DNA from 3 places in the Paenibacillus sp. J31R109 genome. Region 3 is predicted to be linked to each of the others. Evidence: riboswitches for the same ligand, from Rfam matches in the RefSeq annotation. Region 3 holds a riboswitch; each other region holds the start of a gene.
The links. Region 3 has a riboswitch for cyclic di-AMP ahead of AC58QT_RS20690 (ABC transporter ATP-binding protein). Riboswitches for the same ligand answer to the same signal wherever they lie in the genome.

Region 1 (6,140 bases), on a different contig from region 3:
ATGATTTATGGCTAACTGATTCTTCTCCTGCAGTTGCACTTGGGAAACCGCTAGTCGACGCAGCGACTCACGAAACTCAGGCGAGCTTGACCGTGGATGATCTAAGGTCTCCTTAGGATTCGTTTTTGTCAGATCCGTGAGCGGCGCATCTGCAAGCAACCGAACATCAACACCTCGCAGAATGGCCTTGAGATGCTCAATTCGCTCAATTTTAAATACGACGTCGCCGCCATAGGAAATACGGGTAACAAAATCTCCTTGCCTCATCGCACAAATCCCCTCCTAAGGGTATCCTATGGCGAGGCTAGGCATTTGGTGCGGGTTATTTGCAGCCGTGCGCGCGAAGCGCCGTTGACAAGCGCGCGAACTCTTCCATGCTGAGCGTTTCGCCGCGGCGCGAAGGCTCAATTTGAATGCTGTGCAGCAACGCTTCCAGCTCCGGTTTGTTCTCTTTCGTAAAGAACCTCGCCGCGAGGTTGTTGTAAAGCGTTTTGCGACGCTGAACGAAGGACGCTTGGACGACAGCGAAGAAGAAGTCCACGTCCGCCACTTCGACCGGCGGCGCTTGACGCACACGCAGGCGGATGACAGCGGAATCGACGTTCGGCTGCGGCACGAAGACGGTGCGAGGCACGATTGTGACGAGCTCCGGCTCGCAGTAGAACTGCACGGCAATGCTTAGGCTGCCGTAATCTTTGGTGCCCGGACGAGCCGCCATGCGGTCGGCCACTTCTTTTTGAATCATCACGACGATATTCTCCAGCGGAAGCTTCTCTTCCAGAAGCTTCATGATGATCGGCGTCGTGATGTAGTAAGGCAAGTTGGCGACAACGCTGACGCCTTCCACGCCTTCAAAATGCTGCCGGAACAGCTCCGGCAGGTTGGTTTTCAAGATATCCCCATGAACGACAGTGGCATGGGGGTAAGGCGCCAGCGTTTCGTCCAGGATGGGCAGCAGGCGCTGATCGATCTCCACAGCCAGCACGCGGCCAGCGAGCTTGGCTAGCTGCTGCGTGAGTGCGCCAATCCCCGGGCCGATCTCCAGCGCAGCTTTCGTAGGGCCGAGCTCAGCGGCCATAACGATTTTGCTCAATATATTCTGATCAATCAAGAAGTTCTGGCCTAAGCTCTTCTTCAGCACGAGTCCATTCTTCTTAATAATTTGTTTCGTTTTACTTGGTGTTGCCACATCTTCTGCTGTTACAACAACCTCTTGTCCGTTTATATTCATAGTATAGACCTCGTATCTATAGGTTCTCGTTCTCGTCAATCAATTCAAATGCTCAAGTGCCGCTTCGAATTCCTCTCGCGATATCTGGAACATCGCGCATCGCTTATAAAATTGTTTACCATTGCAATAGCCAATGCCAAGTGCATTGCCTACAGTCAATCGACGAGCCGCCGCATCGGGATGCACGATGAGGCCGGCAGCAATCAGATCCTCCATCGTCAGCTGCGAGACGGCAGCGTTATACTCCGTCCGCAGGCTCTGGAGCGCCTGGCGGATTGTCTCAGGCGTCGCATTCTCGACGCCAATATCGCCTTTATACGCAGCTTGCTCCTGCGTAATGAAAGCATGCTTGCAGCCAGGCACCTTGGCTGCTACGATTTTACGAATCCGCTCACCGGCGTGATCCGGATCCGTGAATATAATGACGCCTCTGCGCTGCTGTGCCAGCGCGATTCGCTTGAGAACGGCTTGTCCGATAGCGGAGCCGCCTGTTTCAATCGTATCCGCCTCCACAGCGCGCCTGATGGCCGCCGTATCGTCCTTGCCTTCCACAACGATCATTTCTTTTATCATCACCGATTTCCTTCCCCAGTACGCAGAAAAAGAAGAGGGGTCTCCTCTTCTTTCGCGCAGGCAGATGCCAAGCTACGTGTATTTAGTAGTGTTCCCGTCAAAACTACCGTTTACACGTTAGTTTTGGGACGGTTTTGTAGGGCCAACCACATACACAGTGTACCCTTGCTTCGTGCCGAATTTATTAGCATAACCATGATCTTCATAGTACACATCGATCATTTGGCCTTTCACGCCACTGCCAATATCCTCAGCGCGACGGAATCCAATTCCTTCGATGTATACCCACCATCCAAGCGGAATCACTTTCGGATCGACCGCAATCGTACGACCTTCGGTCACGGTAGTACCTGTGTAGGTTTTACCATAGCCCGAGGAGCCTTCGGTTTTGCCCGTCGACGCAGCGCCCGCTGAATAAGCTGTTAGCTTCACGTTTTTGAGAATTTGTTTGTAACCGAAGGTCACACCGTTCTTGGAAACCTCATCCACACTCGGTGAAGAGGCAGAGAGAACAACCACAGGGTTTTTGGTGCCTACGGAAACTACTTTTTTAACACTTTCTGTTTGTACTTCTTCACCCACAACTGCTTCCGCGACTAAAACACCGTCTTCGAAAGTCTTTTCTTTCTTCTTGACCAATACGCCTTCTTTACCCTCTTGGACGACTTGCTCTTTCCCTTTAAGTAAAGACGCGTCATTCTTTTTCTCTGTCTCGAATGCGATCGGTTCAGAGACTTCCTCCGTCTCTTTTTTCACACGGACGATCTTGATTTCATCGCCTGTGGTCAGAGCGGCTGTCGGTTCGGGAGTGATACGATCGGTCTCCCCAAGTGCAATATTTAAACGTTGCAATGCACTTTCTACCGTTCTTGCAGTTGTGTAAACAGTGGTGGTCTTTCCATCAGCAGTCAATTGAATTGGTGAGGCATGCTCGATAACAATTTTGTCTCCACCCTTGAGCTTAGTCGTGAGTGCAGCTGAAATTTCATCGTGTTCACCAATCGTTATGGCTTGTTCATCCAGTAGGCGTTGCAGGACCCATTGCTTCGTGTGCACAACAGTTTCTTGTCCATTCACAACCACGGATACGCTCTTGGTAGCCGTTCCGTACAACAACACCAAAAACATGAAAGTCATTGCGATTGAGATTACAGCTAAGCTTAAAATCAAACGCAAGTTTTCATGCTTCCATCGCAATGCGAAGGACATGCTGGATGATCGTTTTACATGGGTCTCGCTAATTGAGATACTGCCCACTTCTTCGGTCCTCCTTCAAAGCCTCGCCGCCAGGTTACAGCATGATTAAATTTGACGCGACTAAGGTTTTTTAGTTTAACTTAACATGCTCGCCATCATCAGCCGAAAATATACCTAGGCCGAATCTGGTCGTCCCCCCCTTTTACCTATTCATCATCCTATGAATTCCGGGTTATTTTATGTCTTCCGATCTGTGTAGAACCCTGTATGTGGACAAAAAGCCAGCAAGAAGAGGACTCTTCTCGCTGGCTTAGTTTGCATAGTGAAATACAAATAGCACGCACGACAATCGTTACCTCTCTTACGCTTACGAGGTTAGCTGACGGATTCGGACGTGAGAGTCGCCCTACGTAGACGCAAACTGCTTGTTTAACGTCTATGATTCACCCCTATTACTCTCTGCTTACTTAAACTGCATTGGTGTGCAATTCAAGTTTGCAGTGGTTCCCCCGTTCCCACATTTGGAACTCAGCGAATGGAAATTTGGCAAATTGGATATTAAGTTATTATGAAAAGTATATTACGCTGTTAATCTCAACCTGTAAAGGGATTAACACCCGTTAAAAAGGGCTAAATCAATTAAATTTTGATTATTTTTCGAATATAACCCAATTATATCTACATTTTTCTAACTATAACGTACGTATACGCTATTTTTCATAGTATAATGACCAAAACTAGGCTAAAAATGCAAATTTGTTTATAATGATTCTGGAAGTATTTGATTAAAAAATACCAATAATTTGCTATTTAGGGAGGCAATTGAGATGGGGCCCATCTTGCAAGTAAACGCTTTATTCGGTGGATATTTACCCAATAAACCTGTTCTTCATGATCTTACCTTTTCCATTCGTCAAGGTGAAATGATGGGATTGATCGGACTCAACGGTGCAGGTAAAAGTACCACCATCAAAAATATACTTGGACTGCTTCAACCGCAAAAAGGATTCATTCGCATTAACGGTTTAACGTTAGCCGAAGATCCATTACCTTACCGTGCGACGTATGCGTATGTACCTGAAAGTCCAGAGCTATACGAAGAGCTTACGATACGCGAACACCTTGAATTAACGGCCATGGCTTACGGCGTTTCCAAGGAGGATTACGAAACCCGTTCCCAATCCTTGTTAGAACAGTTCCAAATGAAAGACAAACTGAATAGCTTTGCGAGCCATTTATCCAAAGGGATGAAGCAAAAGGTCATGATCATGAATGCCTTCCTGATCGAGCCCTCTTTATATATTATCGATGAGCCGTTTCTCGGACTCGATCCTTTAGCGATTCGTTCCTTGCTCGAATTGATGGTTAAAATGAAACAAAAAGGTGCATCCTTTCTCATTTCCTCACACATTTTGTCTACAATTGAAAAATATTGCGATGGCTATGTCATTCTCCACAAAGGGCGTATGGTAGCTCAGGGAGATTTAGTCGAATTACGCGAACAAACCAAGCTGCCTCAGGCGTCATTAGACGACATCTTTTACAAGCTTGTTCAAGGAGACATGGCATGAGTCACTTATCCGATAGTACACATGCATTTAACACACATGCATTATGGAAGCAGCGTTTCCAACATTATATGAAGGAATCCATGGGGTATTGGCAGTATGCTGCACGCAGCAACTTTATTGGCTTCTTGTTGTTTCTTGTCATCGTTTCTTCCTATTATTATGCAAAAACATTACAGCGTCTTCCGACAGATTATCCCTACCTGTGGATTGTCCTGCTCGTGCTCGTTCCACTCATTGCTTCGAGCTCTATCCGAACGCTGACTCGCAGTGCTGATCGCATGTTTCTATTACGGATCGAACATGAAATGGGTGCCTATTTTCGAAGCAGCTTTCTATATAGCTTTTCGTTGCAGGGCATTTGGTTATTTCTCGCTTGGGTCACCTTAAGCCCCCTGTATAAGCACTGTTTAGGCACGGAATCACAGCCATTTTTACTTATGTTAGCTCTGTTGCTTCTATTAAAAGTAGCGAACCTATTAGCGAGTTGGCAGGAAGGAAGATTTGCTGCTGAACGAACAAGGGTGATATCTGTCTGTTTTCGATGGATCGCCACTATCGCTTTAGTTACAATCCAATTTCACTACAGCAGTTTATGGGCAAGCCTTGCTGCCATCATTCTTGTATTCGTTTGGCTGATTGCATTCCGAAACGTAGCCAAATATGTGATTGGATGGGACTACCTGATTGCCAAAGAGAAGCAGCAACAAGCTAGACTCTACGCCTTCTTCAACTGGTTCGTAGATGTACCTCAATTGCCAACGCGAATAGCCCGCCGAGGATGGATCAGCGGACTTACCCGATTGATTTCATTTCGACAGGATTCGGCGTTTCTCTACTTATATATGAAGACATTGATTCGCACTGAGTTATTCGCCATTGTGCTTCGACTGACCCTAATCGGCGTCTTAGCTATAGCTGTTGCAGACTCCACTACTGCGCGAAGTGTCATCCTGCTCATTGCGCTGGCCATCTCGATGGTTCAGCTTACTTCATTAGAACGTGCACATCGATATACATTCTGGCTCGATATGTACCCTTTGGAAGCACAAGCTAAAGCTGGCTCCCTTGCTTATATCATCTGGTTAACACTTACCCTGCAGCTAGTCATCCTGACGATTCCATTTATGATAGGAACCCCTATCTTGTATCTCCTAGTTCCCTTGGTAAGTCTGGCCCTTATTTCTTTCGCGTCTGGCGTTGTGCTTCGCCGAAAGTTCAAGAAAAATGCCTTACTTGAGGCCGAGTAATCGTATCGCATTATTCGTCGTAATCTCAGCGATCTCTTCCAGTGACATCCCTCGAATTTCCGCGGCAGTTTCAGCCACTAAGCGAACATAACCTGTTTCGTTGCGCTTACCGCGGAAAGGATGGGGCGTTAAGTACGGAGCATCCGTTTCGATGAGTAGACGATCAAGCGGAACTTTCGCCAAGACTTCTTTCGGTTGCACAGCATTTTTGAACGTAACTGGCCCACCAAACGAAATATGGAAATTCATATCCAGACATTGCTTTGCTGTTTCCCAGCTCCCTGAAAAACAATGCATAATACCTCCGACTTCGGCTGCCTT
Region 2 (6,140 bases), on a different contig from region 3:
AGCCTCTTATTGCTTATTGCAACTGGAATAGGACTGCTCATTTTTCGTGCGATTATGCGGAAGGATGGCATACCTTATGAGTCATCTTGACGTTTTGTTTCAACGAAATACCATTTTCACAATGATTTGCCTCGTGCTCGGTTATGGTTTTGTGTGGCTATTGCCGAGAATGATGCCTAGATCCATTAGCCTTCTCATGATGCTTTTTAGCATTGAATCTGCAACAGGATTAGATACGGTCATCGGGGTAAAACCATTTGATTTCTATAACGCGAATATTTTTCCCTATTTTGACTTAGCAGATCTTTTAACATGGAGCCTTTATCCGGTTTTTGGCTATCTATTTGCCTACTACTACAACAAGTTCCGTATCAAAGGGCTTCTGATTCCGCTCTACATCCTCGTATCATCCTTGATTGGAACAGCGTTTGAAGCCTTAAATGTGTATTTCGATGTGTTCCAGTATAATCATTGGAAACTGAGCTACTCTTTCTGCATTTACCTTGTTGTACAGACCTTGACTGTTCTCTTATTTACGAGACTGAAAAAGCATTGGATTGAACAGAAAAGTCAATCGATAAGGAGAATGTATCGAAATTGAGTTCGCGACACGCACAATCACCCCGTAGGCAGCAAGCCTTATTAAGTCAAGATGGATTAAGTAGTCTGAGATGGCAGGATCCCAGGATCATTGCCTGGTGGTCTGCCTCTTTTCCAGGATTCGGACATTTCTTGCTTCATCAGTTTATTCGAGGATTTCTGCTATCTGCATGGGAAGTTGCCATCAATACGCTTGCTCGAATTAATGAAGCTATTTACTATTCGTTCAGTGGACAATTCGAGTTGGCTGCTCAAGTCATCGAACCAAGATGGGCATTTGCGTATGCGATCGTATATCTGTTTGCAATATGGGATAGTTATATCAAGGCGATAGATGCGAACAAACAGTATCACCTAGCGAGATTGGAAGGAGCACGGATCACTTCAAATTTGATGAAGCCGTGGACGATTTCGAATATAAGTATCAAAAGACCTGGTGCAGCGCTATTCAGTTCTTTTATTTTCCCAGGGCTTGGACAGCTTTATAACAACCGATTAGCCTTAGGCTTCTACGGTGTCATGTGGTGGTTTATTTATATGACAATGTCACGATCACATGAAGCTTTGCTTTATTTAATATTAGGCAGGGTATCGCAATCGACATCGCTTTTAGACCCCCATTGGCTTTTGTTTATGCCATCCGTCATCTGCGGCGCCATGTATGATGCTTATATGACGGCTGTTGAGCATAATCGCTTATTCCGAATAGAACAGAAGCAATTTCTGACAGAGTCGTATCCTCATTTCTCATTACACCTGTTTGAAAAGGAGAATGACCCACATGTTGATCATTAGTACATTTGAGCATTCGATCGAGGTGGAGGAAGCGCTAGCAGTTCTGGAGAAGTTGGGGCTATCTCGTCAAGAAATGATGACCGTGATGATGGACAATTACCGTGAGACCTCTGATCGTAATTACAATTCGAATCCAAATAAAAAAACATTAGCTTTTGAGGTTGGCATGGCAACATCGACGGGTGCAACGGTTTTGGGGATAAGCTTCGGCTTCATTCTGTACTGGGGACCGATTATTTGGGGCGTTATTTCCGCTATTTGCGGGTTTCTATTAGGTTTTATTATAACAAGAGTGATTCAAACCAAGGTGCTAAAACATACCATTCGAAAGAAAGAACGCCTACCCGAGCTTGCAATAATCATTCAATGCCATGAGGGACGACTTCAAGAGGTACAGCATGTATTGTGGGAATATCAGGCTTTGTCAGTGGGCAAGATTTATAGTTAATTATGGCAGAAATAATAGAGCGGAAACTTTTTGTGTGCTGAAATGGAAAAATTTGAGTCATGTTTTAAGGATAATCACATGATACAATCGGTTAGATCCATTTTGGATCCAAAACTTAGAAGGCCGAAGCTTTTTTGAAGCACGGGGGAACCAATCTTTGGGGTGAAGCCGCCAACGTGCGGCCGGGTGATTACTCTTTGATCCGAATCCGACAGCTAACCTCGCAGGCCGCAAAAAGGAGAGGTTTTTGCATGAAAAGTTATAAAAAGTTTGTCATTACTGGTGCACTAGGTTTGAGTGTCCTTATGGGGGCGAACGCAGCAGGGGCTGCAACGGCAACACATACGGTGTCCGGTAACGATACCATGTGGTTAATATCTAAGCAATATGGCGTTAGTCTAACTGAACTTATTAAAGCCAATCCTCAGGTTGCTAATCCCAATGTCATTTGGTCGGGGATGAAGCTCAACATCCCAGGAAAGACGAGTACGAATGTTGCGGCCAAACCAGCTGTCACACCTGCACCTGCGCAAACTACGTTCGCTAGTCAAGTTGTTAACTTAGTTAACCAAGAGCGGACTAAAGCTGGACTGAAGCCATTAACCAGTAACACCGCACTTACCGCGATGGCGTTGGATAAAGCGAAAGACATGTACAACAAAGGATACTTCGATCATAACTCGCCAACCTACGGTTCTCCTTTTGATATGATGAGCTCCTATGGCATTAGCTATTCCTATGCAGGTGAAAACATTGCAAAAGGTCAGCAAACACCTCAAGCCGTTATGACAGCATGGATGAACAGCGCTGGTCACCGTCAAAATATATTAAGCCCCAACTTCACGCAAATTGGCGTTGCCTATTATAATGGTGAGTGGGTACAGGAATTCATAAGTAACTAATAAGTGAGGCAGCCTTCCTTTGGGGGGCTGTTTTTTCGTATGAAGTTTTGCTTGGAAAAGGAGATAAGTGATGCGTGTCGAATTGGGAACCGACGAGAACCGAGCAAGGAAATTCGAAGGAAACATGAGGAGAACATCATGATAAAAATAGTTACAGAAATCGAGATTGAAGCACCAATTGACATTTGTTTTGATATGGCAAGCAATATAGATATCCATACACAAACCGTTTGGCCTCATACCAAGGAAAGAGCGATCGCCGGAACAACTAGGGGTCTGATAAGCGGAGGGGAAACGGTCACTTTCGAGGCACGGCATTTCTTCATACGGCAAAAGCATACGTCGCTCATCTCCAATTACGTTCGTCCTTATCACTTTGTTGATGAAATGCTGAAAGGTACTTTCAAAAGCATGCGGCATGAACATGAGTTTATTGATTTGGGAGATAGAACTTTAATGAAAGATACATTATGTTTTGAAGCTCCATTAGGGTGGATAGGATGGGTCGTTGAGCGAGTAGTTTTGAAAAATTATATGAAGCGATTCTTGATGTATCGGAATCAACAATTGAAGATTCTAGTTGAGAAATCGTAGTGAAAAGGAGCGCGCGGCGATATGGGGAGTGTAATCACACGTTTAATTCATAAGGATGAGTTAAGTGAACTGTTAACCTTGTATAAGCATTTGCATAAGCAAGATCCTGAACTTGTTTGGGACAATAATCTAGAAGCACTTTGGGATGAAATCATGAATGACACCTATATGAAAATTATTGTTGTGACACGTGATGACGTGATCGTTTCCTCTGTCGTTTTGACAATAATTAAAAATTTAACTAGAAATGCAAGACCGTATGCACTTATTGAAAACGTAGTCACACATGAACAACATAGAAACAAGGGATTTGCAAGAAAGGCAATGGATAAGGCAATAGGAATAGCTACGGAATTTAACTGTTATAAGGTTATGCTCATGACGGGGTCGAAGAGAGATGAAGTACTTCGTTTTTATGAAAAGTGTGGATTTTCCCAAGGGAAAAAGACAGGATTCATTCGCGAGTTGGAGTGAAGCCGGATTGCTGGAATGGATAGTTTTCAGCATGTGTAAGGAGGGAAGGAAGTCCAATGAAATTTTATATTGCATCAAGTTTCAGGAATATCAAAAATGTCAGAGAAGTCGCAGACAAATTGAAGTCACGAGGATTTAGGCAAACTTATGACTGGACTATGCATGCTGCCACGACTACTCTCCAAGAACTCGCGGAAATCGGTCAAAGTGAGATGAGGGCTGTATTGGAAGCAGACGTATTCATTATCATGTTGCCAGCGGGGAAGAGGAGTCATGTTGAAATGGGACTTGCTTTAGGAGCCAAGAAGACAATTATATTGTATTCTCCTACGTCTGAGCTAAATGATATCGAAAAAACGAGTACTTTTTATCAGTTGCCAGAAGTGCATAGAATCATGGGAAGTATAGAGAATTTGGTTTCTCACTTAAAAGGGGAACCGCCGACTTATCCGCTCGAGTAAGTCGAAATATTCGACTTACAGGAGCGAAAACATCGCATTGGAGAGCTGTAAGTCGAAATATTCGAGTTACAGGCTCGCAAACAGCGAATCGGAGAGCTGTAAGTCGAAATATTCGACTTACAGGCTCGGAAGCATTGAAGCGAAGAGCTGCAAGTCGAAATATTCGACTTACAGGCTCGGAAGCTGCTGCGAATCTGAGAAGAGTAAGTCGTACCTCGACTTAAACGTCTGAAACATCCACAAATTCACGTCCCACAAGTCAGCCACCGGCTGCCTCGTGTAAGGCTGCACCTGCAAATACGGCGGCGGTCCGAATTCGGGCGTAAAGGTCATTGTATCCGCACCGGCATCGAATCGGTGTTGGCAGATTCTCAACCATAAGTCGATGAAAGTCTCCACATGCGCGGCGAATTCAGGTGCCCGCGGGTCCGACACTTGCGGCCCTTCCTGATACCCGACGCGCCCATGGATATGAATGGCTCGCGATATGCTCAGCCGAACATCCTCGTCGTCGGGGCTCGGCATGCTTTCGCAAGCCGCGCACCAATGGCTGAAATCAGCGCCGATCGCAAGCGTCGGCAGCTGCTTCAACACGGCGGCCGTTTGCCACGGCGTGAAAAAAGCTCGACCCCGATGCGTTTCGTGCGCGATCGGAATCCCGATCTCTTGCTCCACTCGCAGCGCCGCTTCGAAGAAGCGCAACTGCTCGTCAGCTGTCATTCGATCGGCTGCGCTGTGCGAATTGATCAGAACAGGCCGCAGTTCCGCCGCGCGAAGGACTTGCTCTCGGAAGGAGCGGCTATGATCCGGTCCCCGCGTCACCACTTGTGCAATGAACGACAAGTTCATGTTGTCTAAGTCTTTTCGAAACGTACGATCATCCTTCGGATCCGCAGGCGGGGTATATTCTACACCGACATATCCAGCCTCAGTGACCCCAGCTAATTTCCCTTCCCAGCTCCCATTCCATTCCCACAAAGATTTATAACCGCGTAATTGCATAGTCAATTCTCCTTATCTGATAGCTCTATAGCATTATCTTTGAGTATAGATCGGGAGACGCGTATAAAACTTATGGTATCTTCAGCAATACGCAACCTATTTTCACCAAGACAAATGTCTGTAGGCAGTTGGGGATAAATTCGTCCATCGTTTGAATTGTTTGCTAAATTGCGACAAATCCTTATACCCCAGCTGATCGGCGATATGCTCGATAGAAAGTGTAGGGTCCATTAGCATTAGCTTAGCTTGACGGAGCTTTACTGTGCTTAAATAGTGACGTGGCGAGACGCCATAAGCTTTGTGAAAAACGCGATTACAGTGAGCGGGACTATAACCAAGCTGTTTGGCTATGTGTGTGATTCGAAAAGGTTCCTGCCCTTTCAGGGTTGATGCTTGATGTTCAATGCGTGCTGCTAGCTGCGCAGCTAAGCCAGAATCTCCCGTTTGCTGTGTAGAAACCTCAGACTCATCGAGTAATACTTCGCTTAACGCAGTGAAAATACGAAAGGAAGCATGCATCGTCTGCAGCTTTACATTCACTCCGCTGGAGGAATTTTCTCGAGCTATTTGTGCGAGATCCATCAAAATCGGGCGAAGTAGGCTCTCCATTTTGCTGCCAGACGGGTGAATGATTTGATTAATTTGACTCAATTGCTGTCTAAACCACGGATCTGTGACCTCTAAATGCACACACACATACTCCATCATACTGCCCTCGACAGCACCCAAGCTGGCATGAACTTCATTCGGCAGAATCCAGACCAAATCACCTTGCTTCTGTACAAAATGCTTGTCACCAACCCGCATACGCTGGGAACCGTCTACAACAAGATTCAGCTCAAACATCGGATGCTGATGCTCTGG
Region 3 (6,140 bases):
CTGAACGATTGCACCTTCCGTACGCACTTGAATCGTCATGATCCATGTATCGCCATCAATGCTAGGAATTAATTTAATATCCGCAGTAACTGGATTTAAAGATATGACGCTATCCTTCTCATCCATGATGAAGGTAATCGTGTAATGTTTAATTTTATTAATAATCCACAGTAAGCCCCGCGTTTCCTTTTCCGAAATTTCTCCAACCATCTTGTCTTTTTTAAAAATAGCTGTTCCCATTATGTAAGGAATGGTCTGAAAAGGTGCTGACGATTTGGCTAGTGGGAGAATTTGGACGAAGGGAAGCGCGGCCGATTGCGAATCACTCTTTAACATCATGCTCATTTGTTCCATGGTCACTTTGATACCGATCTGCAGCTCGGTTAACTTGCGAATCACTTCCGCCGAAGTGCGTTCGATGGGAGGAAATAATTCAAGTGCATCCGCCGCTTTGCCACCGCTGACAAGCAGATAGGCACGCTCTCTAGGATTAGGATGTCTAATCAGAAAGTCAAAATGATCATGGATACCCGCTTCTGCCACTGATTTGCTGAAAATAAACACTTTGCATTGTCCCCAAAAAAGCTTTCTAGGCACGACTCGCTGGAGCTTGGACAATGCATCTGACATATTGAGTCCTTTGCCAGTTCGTATGACGGTGTGTCTGGCCGCTCCATTGCTGCCGCCGCTTGCTCCGCTTACGCCTGCGCCGTCTTGGCTCTGAGGAACTAGAATTTGAGCCGTCACTTGAATTTGGTTATCCTCAGTTTGGTCCAAAGCTAAGGCAGAGATCAACGCCAAATCATTGAGTTCCGTACGGTCCCAACAACCTGCAAGCACACAAATAGATAAGAGTACTAGGCATATCTTCAACCCTATTTTCATCTGTCTACGTTCCTTTACTCGTCGTTATCCTTTTGCGAACAACAGCCACTACAAGCAAAAGCGACGGAATGAGTACAAAGAAAAAGGAGACGTAGAACGGATTTACAATTTTCAAAAATACGCTCAAATGCGAAAAACTCTCAATATCCCAAAAACTAAAAACGAGAATACACAGACCCATCGGAAAAACATAAGGACGGTAATCGGAAAGCTTTAAACTTTGTGAGATGGAAAGCACCGCAACATAATAAAATATACTAATTTTTATAAAATTCCCGACGACCCACATGGCCAATAGCAAAGATTCCAAATTCTCGAAGAAATTAGCCACGCTAATGTAACGAATCGCGATTAAGACAGGATATATTTTATTATCCGTATCGGGTCCAAATAAAAATAAGGAAACCAAGTCGACATAGATCATGGTTACAACCACGATTGAAAGTGAGATCACACTCCATTTCCTTGATTTGCTCAAATCGCTTAAGTACGGTAGGAAATAGGAAATTAGAAAAAACTCACTAAACCACGCCTGCGGCGCTGCCGTTCCCTTAAACACAGGGACAATGCCTCTTTCCAAGATAGGAAACAGGTTCTTTATGTCCATGTTAGGAATAAGCAGCACAAAGATGCACAAGGGTAAAATAAAGATAGGTGTAAAAATCACAGCACTTCGTGCAAGCATTTCCACACCACCTCGTACAGCGAAAGCCGCAAGCAGAATAATGGCGTAAATGATCATAAGAATCGGTGTTTTGAATAGAAAACAGGCCTTAACAAAATCAGCATATTGCCGAGCGATCTGACCTGCCCCATGCAGATTGAGAAATACGTAGAAAAAACTTAAGATCAATCCAGGAATTCTCCCGATAATGTGTGTGCTGTATTGGCTGATCGTCTGCTTCGGAAATAACTCATGCAACTTAATCGCAACAAAAATGGCAATGAACCCACTCACTGAGGCGAGGAGTGGTGTCATCCAAAGATCATTATGTGCGTAATGGGATGTTATGGTCGGCAGAGCCAAAAAGCCAGTTGCTAACACAGTCGGATACATCATAATTCCTAGCTGAAAGGCTGATATCTGACCCTTCTCCAGCATGAAGATTCACCACTCTTTCCATTACGTTTCGCTATCCTGCTTAGGACTTGGTTTCTGCCCAGGCACCTGCCGGATCTCGTTGTAATCCTGCCCTGTAAAGTGTGGGCGTTTATCCATCATCCACCATGGAGCCCGAATCAAAATATCTTTCATTTCACTCAGCTTTGGAGATGTGAGGGAAGACAAATAGGGAACGCCAAAAGAGCGCAAGCTGCACATATGAAGCACGATGGCGATGAGCCCCATCATAATCCCCAGAAGCCCCAGCGTGCCGGCAAGAAATATCAACGGAAAGCGCAGCATACGAATGGCAATTCCGGAGACGTAGCGCGGAACCATAAAGGATGCGATGCCCGTAATCGCAACCACAATGACCATCGGAGCAGAAACAAGACCAGCTTGAACAGCCGCTTGTCCTATGACAAGTGCTCCGACAATGCTGACGGCTGCGCCAACTTGCTTCGGCAATCGTACGCCCGCTTCACGAAGCGCTTCAAAGGTAACTTCCATCAACATCGCTTCAACGAGCGCTGGGAAAGGTACGGCTTCACGCGCGCTAGCCATGCTGATCAATAAAGAGCCTGGCACCATCTCCTGGTGAAACGTAAGCAGCGCTACATACACGGATGGCAGCAAGAGTGAAATCAGGATAAAACCATAACGAAGCCAGCGAATTAAGGTAGAGATGACAAAGCGCTGATAATAATCTTCCGCTGATTGAAACAAGGAAAAAATGCTAATGGGAGCAATTAAAACAAAAGGCGTTCCCTCAATTAGTATGGCGAATCTCCCCTCCAGCAGATTGCCACAAGTCACATCGGGGCGTTCTGTACTAAGCAGCTGAGGAAAAGGAGAGTAAGGCGCATCCTCAATCAATTCCTCGATATAGCCACTCTCTAGGATCCCGTCTATCCGAATGCGTTGTAGTCGATTCCTGACTTCGACCAATAGCGATTCATCCACAAGTCCTTCTATATAAGCAAGGACAACATTTGTCTGCGTGTACTCCCCCATTTTCATCGCTTCCATTTTGAGCCTAGGACTCTTAATAATTCGACGTATTTGAGAGGTCGTGATTCGTAAGGTTTCGGTAAAGCCTTCCCTCGGTCCCCTGATGCCCACTTCAGCGACAGGTTCTTCTATGCCGCGCTTCTCCCATTTGCATAATCCTAATGCAAGCCCTTTCGCTTCCTTGTCACACAGTAGAATAGGATTTCCATTGGAGATATAATCGACACATTTCTTAAACGTATGTACTTCATTGACTTCAGAGACGGATATTCTTCGCTCGACTAGCTGCCAAACCTCATGATTCAGCTCGGAATCCTCCCGGATCAGTGGTGCAATGACATACTCATCAACAGCTAAGGCATCCGATAAACCTTCTATATACACTAAAATGGCTTTAATTCTTCCACCAATTCGGACAGATCGAAAAACCACGTCTGAGCAATTATGGTAAATCGAGCGTAGCATTTCTTCATTTTGCTCTAAATCTCTATACAGTTTATGCTGATCTGCTTCGATCTCAGATGGTTGCGGATTCTGACTTTGATTGTGAACTGTTGGATGTTTTCTACTTAACTTTTTGATTAGCTTGCTGACCAAATCGCGTTCACTCATTGGGATATTCCCCTTCAACCACGTTCGTTACTTGTAGCGTGCACTACTATTTCCTTTTTTATGAAAATATCTCGCAGTTTTTACCATCTGGTCATAGGAAAGTCTTTGATATCCCTCTAAAAAGAAGTCACGTTGTAGAATTCGTTAGAAATGAGTAGGCCATCTCATGAAATCGACTGCCTTTCGGCTAGAGGGTCAAAAAACCGAAAATATCGGGTAAGTTTGCATTTTACAATCCACATGGATCGGCGTATGATTCACTTAACAAATGAATATTTCCAATATTAAACACTTAATTCCCATCATGGGAAACGGGGGAACCAACCGAAGCCATTTCAATCACACTTGGCTTCACGGGGTGAATCCTGGACTGTAACATGTCTAGGTAGGACGCTCTCAAGTCCGAATCCGACAGCTAACCTCGTAAGTGCTTTGAGAGAGAACCACACCCTTACCTTCTTTCATTGAAGAAGTCCGAGAGTAGAGTTTCTCTACGCCTTAGGGCTTCTTTTTGCTATGTTCACTATCAACTAAATAAGGGAGGCCCTCCAGATGAGCGTAATCGAAATTAATAATCTGACGAAGACCTATGGGAACGCAAGAGGAATATCCAACATTAGCTTTACGATTGAGGAAGGGGAAATTTTCGGTTTTATCGGACCCAATGGTGCTGGGAAATCAACAACCATTCGAACGTTACTGTCTCTCATTTATCCAACAAGCGGTACTGCTCGTATCTTTGGAAAAGACAGCGTCAAGTTCGCCCCTGAGATTAGGCAAGAGATCGGTTATTTGCCATCCGAAGTGTTTTATTATGACAACATGAAAGTAATTGATCTGTTAAAGTACTCTGCAAGCTTCTACAAAAAAGACTGTTCCAAGAAAATGAAAGAATTAATTGAGATCATGGATCTGGATGTCACGAAGAAAATCGAGGATTTGTCTCTAGGTAATAAAAAGAAAGTGGGCATTGTTCAGGGACTGCTCCATGAACCAAAGCTCATTATTCTTGATGAACCAACGAGTGGTCTTGATCCGCTCATGCAGCAAAAGTTCTTTGATTTGCTCGAAGAGCAAAATAAGAAAGGGGCTACGATATTATTTTCGTCCCACATCTTAAGTGAAGTTCAGCGATTGTGTGATCGCGTGGCGATTATTAAAGAAGGAAAGATTGTTGCCGTAGAGAAAATTAGCACGCTAAAAGAAAACAATTACAAGAAATTTAAGATCGACTCTGCCTATATGTTGGACTCGGATTACTTCCAAATGCCTGGCGTCAACAATATTGAAGTAAAGGGCCATTCCACCAGTTTCTTATTTAAAGGTGATATCAATCATGTGATGAAACGAATCGCTGACATTGACATCGAGAATCTTTGGATCGAGGAACCTGATCTTGAGGAGATCTTCATGCATTATTACGAAAAGGAGGCCTAATCGGACAATGAACATATTTTTGCACGAAGTGAAGGCTTACAGGAAAACAACCCTCATATGGACGCTTTCTTTCATGTTGATTGTCATTTTTTTCTTATCCCTTTTCCCCTCCATCTCCAAAGATATTTCAGAGTTCTCAAACATATTGAAAGGGTATCCTGAGGGAATTCGAAAAGCACTCGGCATTGAAATTGAGAGCTTCGGGTCGATTCTAGGCTTTTATTCGTATATTTTCATGTACATAACCCTTTGTGGCGCCATTCAAGCGATGATTCTGGGAACCTCAATCCTCTCCAAAGAAGTGCGAGAGAAAACAGCCGATTTTCTGTTGACGAAGCCCGTTAGCCGTACACGCATACTAACCGCCAAACTGCTGGCAGCCGTTGTCTTACTACTGCTTACATCAGCTATTTATACGATCACGGCAATCATTACGGCGGTTCAACTATCCCCAGATCCGTTTTCCGGTAACCTGTTCATTATGATTTCCAGTACATTGTTCTTTGTTCAGCTCATCTTTCTAGCTATAGGCATCTTAGTATCCGTTGTTTTCCCTAGAATAAAAGCTGTGCTATCCGTGTCGCTGGGGACGGTCTTCGCCTTCTTCCTTATCGGCATGATCATAGCAACCAATGATAGTGGGGCTAAGCGATATTTATCGCCATTTAAATATTTCGATACGAAATTTATTATTCATCATGCGAATTATGAAGCTGCTTATTTATTGGCTGCATCCGGAATTATCTTCGTTTTCGTGCTAGTCAGTTATCTCCTATTTACGAGAAGAGATGTCCATGCTGTATAACATGAATGAGAGGCGGATCGTCCTACATGAATATCTTTCTTAGAGAATTGAACGTTTATAAAAAGTCTATCTTCTTTTGGAGCATCGGCATCATATTCCTGCTTGCCAGCGGGATGGCCAAGTATGAAGCTACGGCTTCCACTGGACAAATCAATGATCTGATCGCTGAAATGCCCAAATCACTCCAAGTCATCATGGGTGCAGGTGCCTTGGATTTATCGAAGGCAAGCGGATATTTCGCCATCCTCGTGCTGTACTTGTATGTCATGGCCACGATCCATGCAGCCG

Region 1: it holds a riboswitch for cyclic di-AMP, as region 3 does, so the genes downstream of both, AC58QT_RS32140 (resuscitation-promoting factor) here and AC58QT_RS20690 (ABC transporter ATP-binding protein) in region 3, are expected to answer to the same signal.
Region 2: it holds a riboswitch for cyclic di-AMP, as region 3 does, so the genes downstream of both, AC58QT_RS05860 (CAP domain-containing protein) here and AC58QT_RS20690 (ABC transporter ATP-binding protein) in region 3, are expected to answer to the same signal.

What each region holds. Positions count from the first base shown of each region.
Region 1 is NZ_JCAUAR010000024.1:10,941-17,080, reverse strand. Features, by position in the region: gene yabG (sporulation peptidase YabG) at 1-267, opposite strand, end outside; gene rsmA (16S rRNA (adenine(1518)-N(6)/adenine(1519)-N(6))-dimethyltransferase RsmA) at 323-1,231, opposite strand; gene rnmV (ribonuclease M5) at 1,271-1,804, opposite strand; gene AC58QT_RS32140 (resuscitation-promoting factor) at 1,922-3,061, opposite strand; cyclic di-AMP (ydaO/yuaA leader) riboswitch at 3,351-3,545, opposite strand; gene AC58QT_RS32135 (ABC transporter ATP-binding protein) at 3,829-4,572, shown strand; gene AC58QT_RS32130 (ABC transporter permease) at 4,569-5,819, shown strand; gene AC58QT_RS32125 (TatD family hydrolase) at 5,802-6,140, opposite strand, start outside.
Region 2 is NZ_JCAUAR010000002.1:57,526-63,665, reverse strand. Features, by position in the region: gene AC58QT_RS05880 (hypothetical protein) at 1-90, shown strand, start outside; gene AC58QT_RS05875 (hypothetical protein) at 77-601, shown strand; gene AC58QT_RS05870 (hypothetical protein) at 598-1,395, shown strand; gene AC58QT_RS05865 (hypothetical protein) at 1,382-1,843, shown strand; cyclic di-AMP (ydaO/yuaA leader) riboswitch at 1,955-2,088, shown strand; gene AC58QT_RS05860 (CAP domain-containing protein) at 2,095-2,745, shown strand; gene AC58QT_RS05855 (SRPBCC family protein) at 2,884-3,339, shown strand; gene AC58QT_RS05850 (GNAT family N-acetyltransferase) at 3,361-3,813, shown strand; gene AC58QT_RS05845 (group-specific protein) at 3,870-4,274, shown strand; gene AC58QT_RS05840 (sugar phosphate isomerase/epimerase family protein) at 4,443-5,276, opposite strand; gene AC58QT_RS05835 (helix-turn-helix domain-containing protein) at 5,379-6,140, opposite strand, start outside.
Region 3 is NZ_JCAUAR010000008.1:139,648-145,787, forward strand. Features, by position in the region: gene AC58QT_RS20675 (Ger(x)C family spore germination protein) at 1-885, opposite strand, end outside; gene AC58QT_RS20680 (GerAB/ArcD/ProY family transporter) at 890-1,987, opposite strand; gene AC58QT_RS20685 (spore germination protein) at 2,009-3,610, opposite strand; cyclic di-AMP (ydaO/yuaA leader) riboswitch at 3,890-4,056, shown strand; gene AC58QT_RS20690 (ABC transporter ATP-binding protein) at 4,163-5,047, shown strand; gene AC58QT_RS20695 (ABC transporter permease subunit) at 5,055-5,852, shown strand; gene AC58QT_RS20700 (DUF2705 family protein) at 5,879-6,140, shown strand, end outside.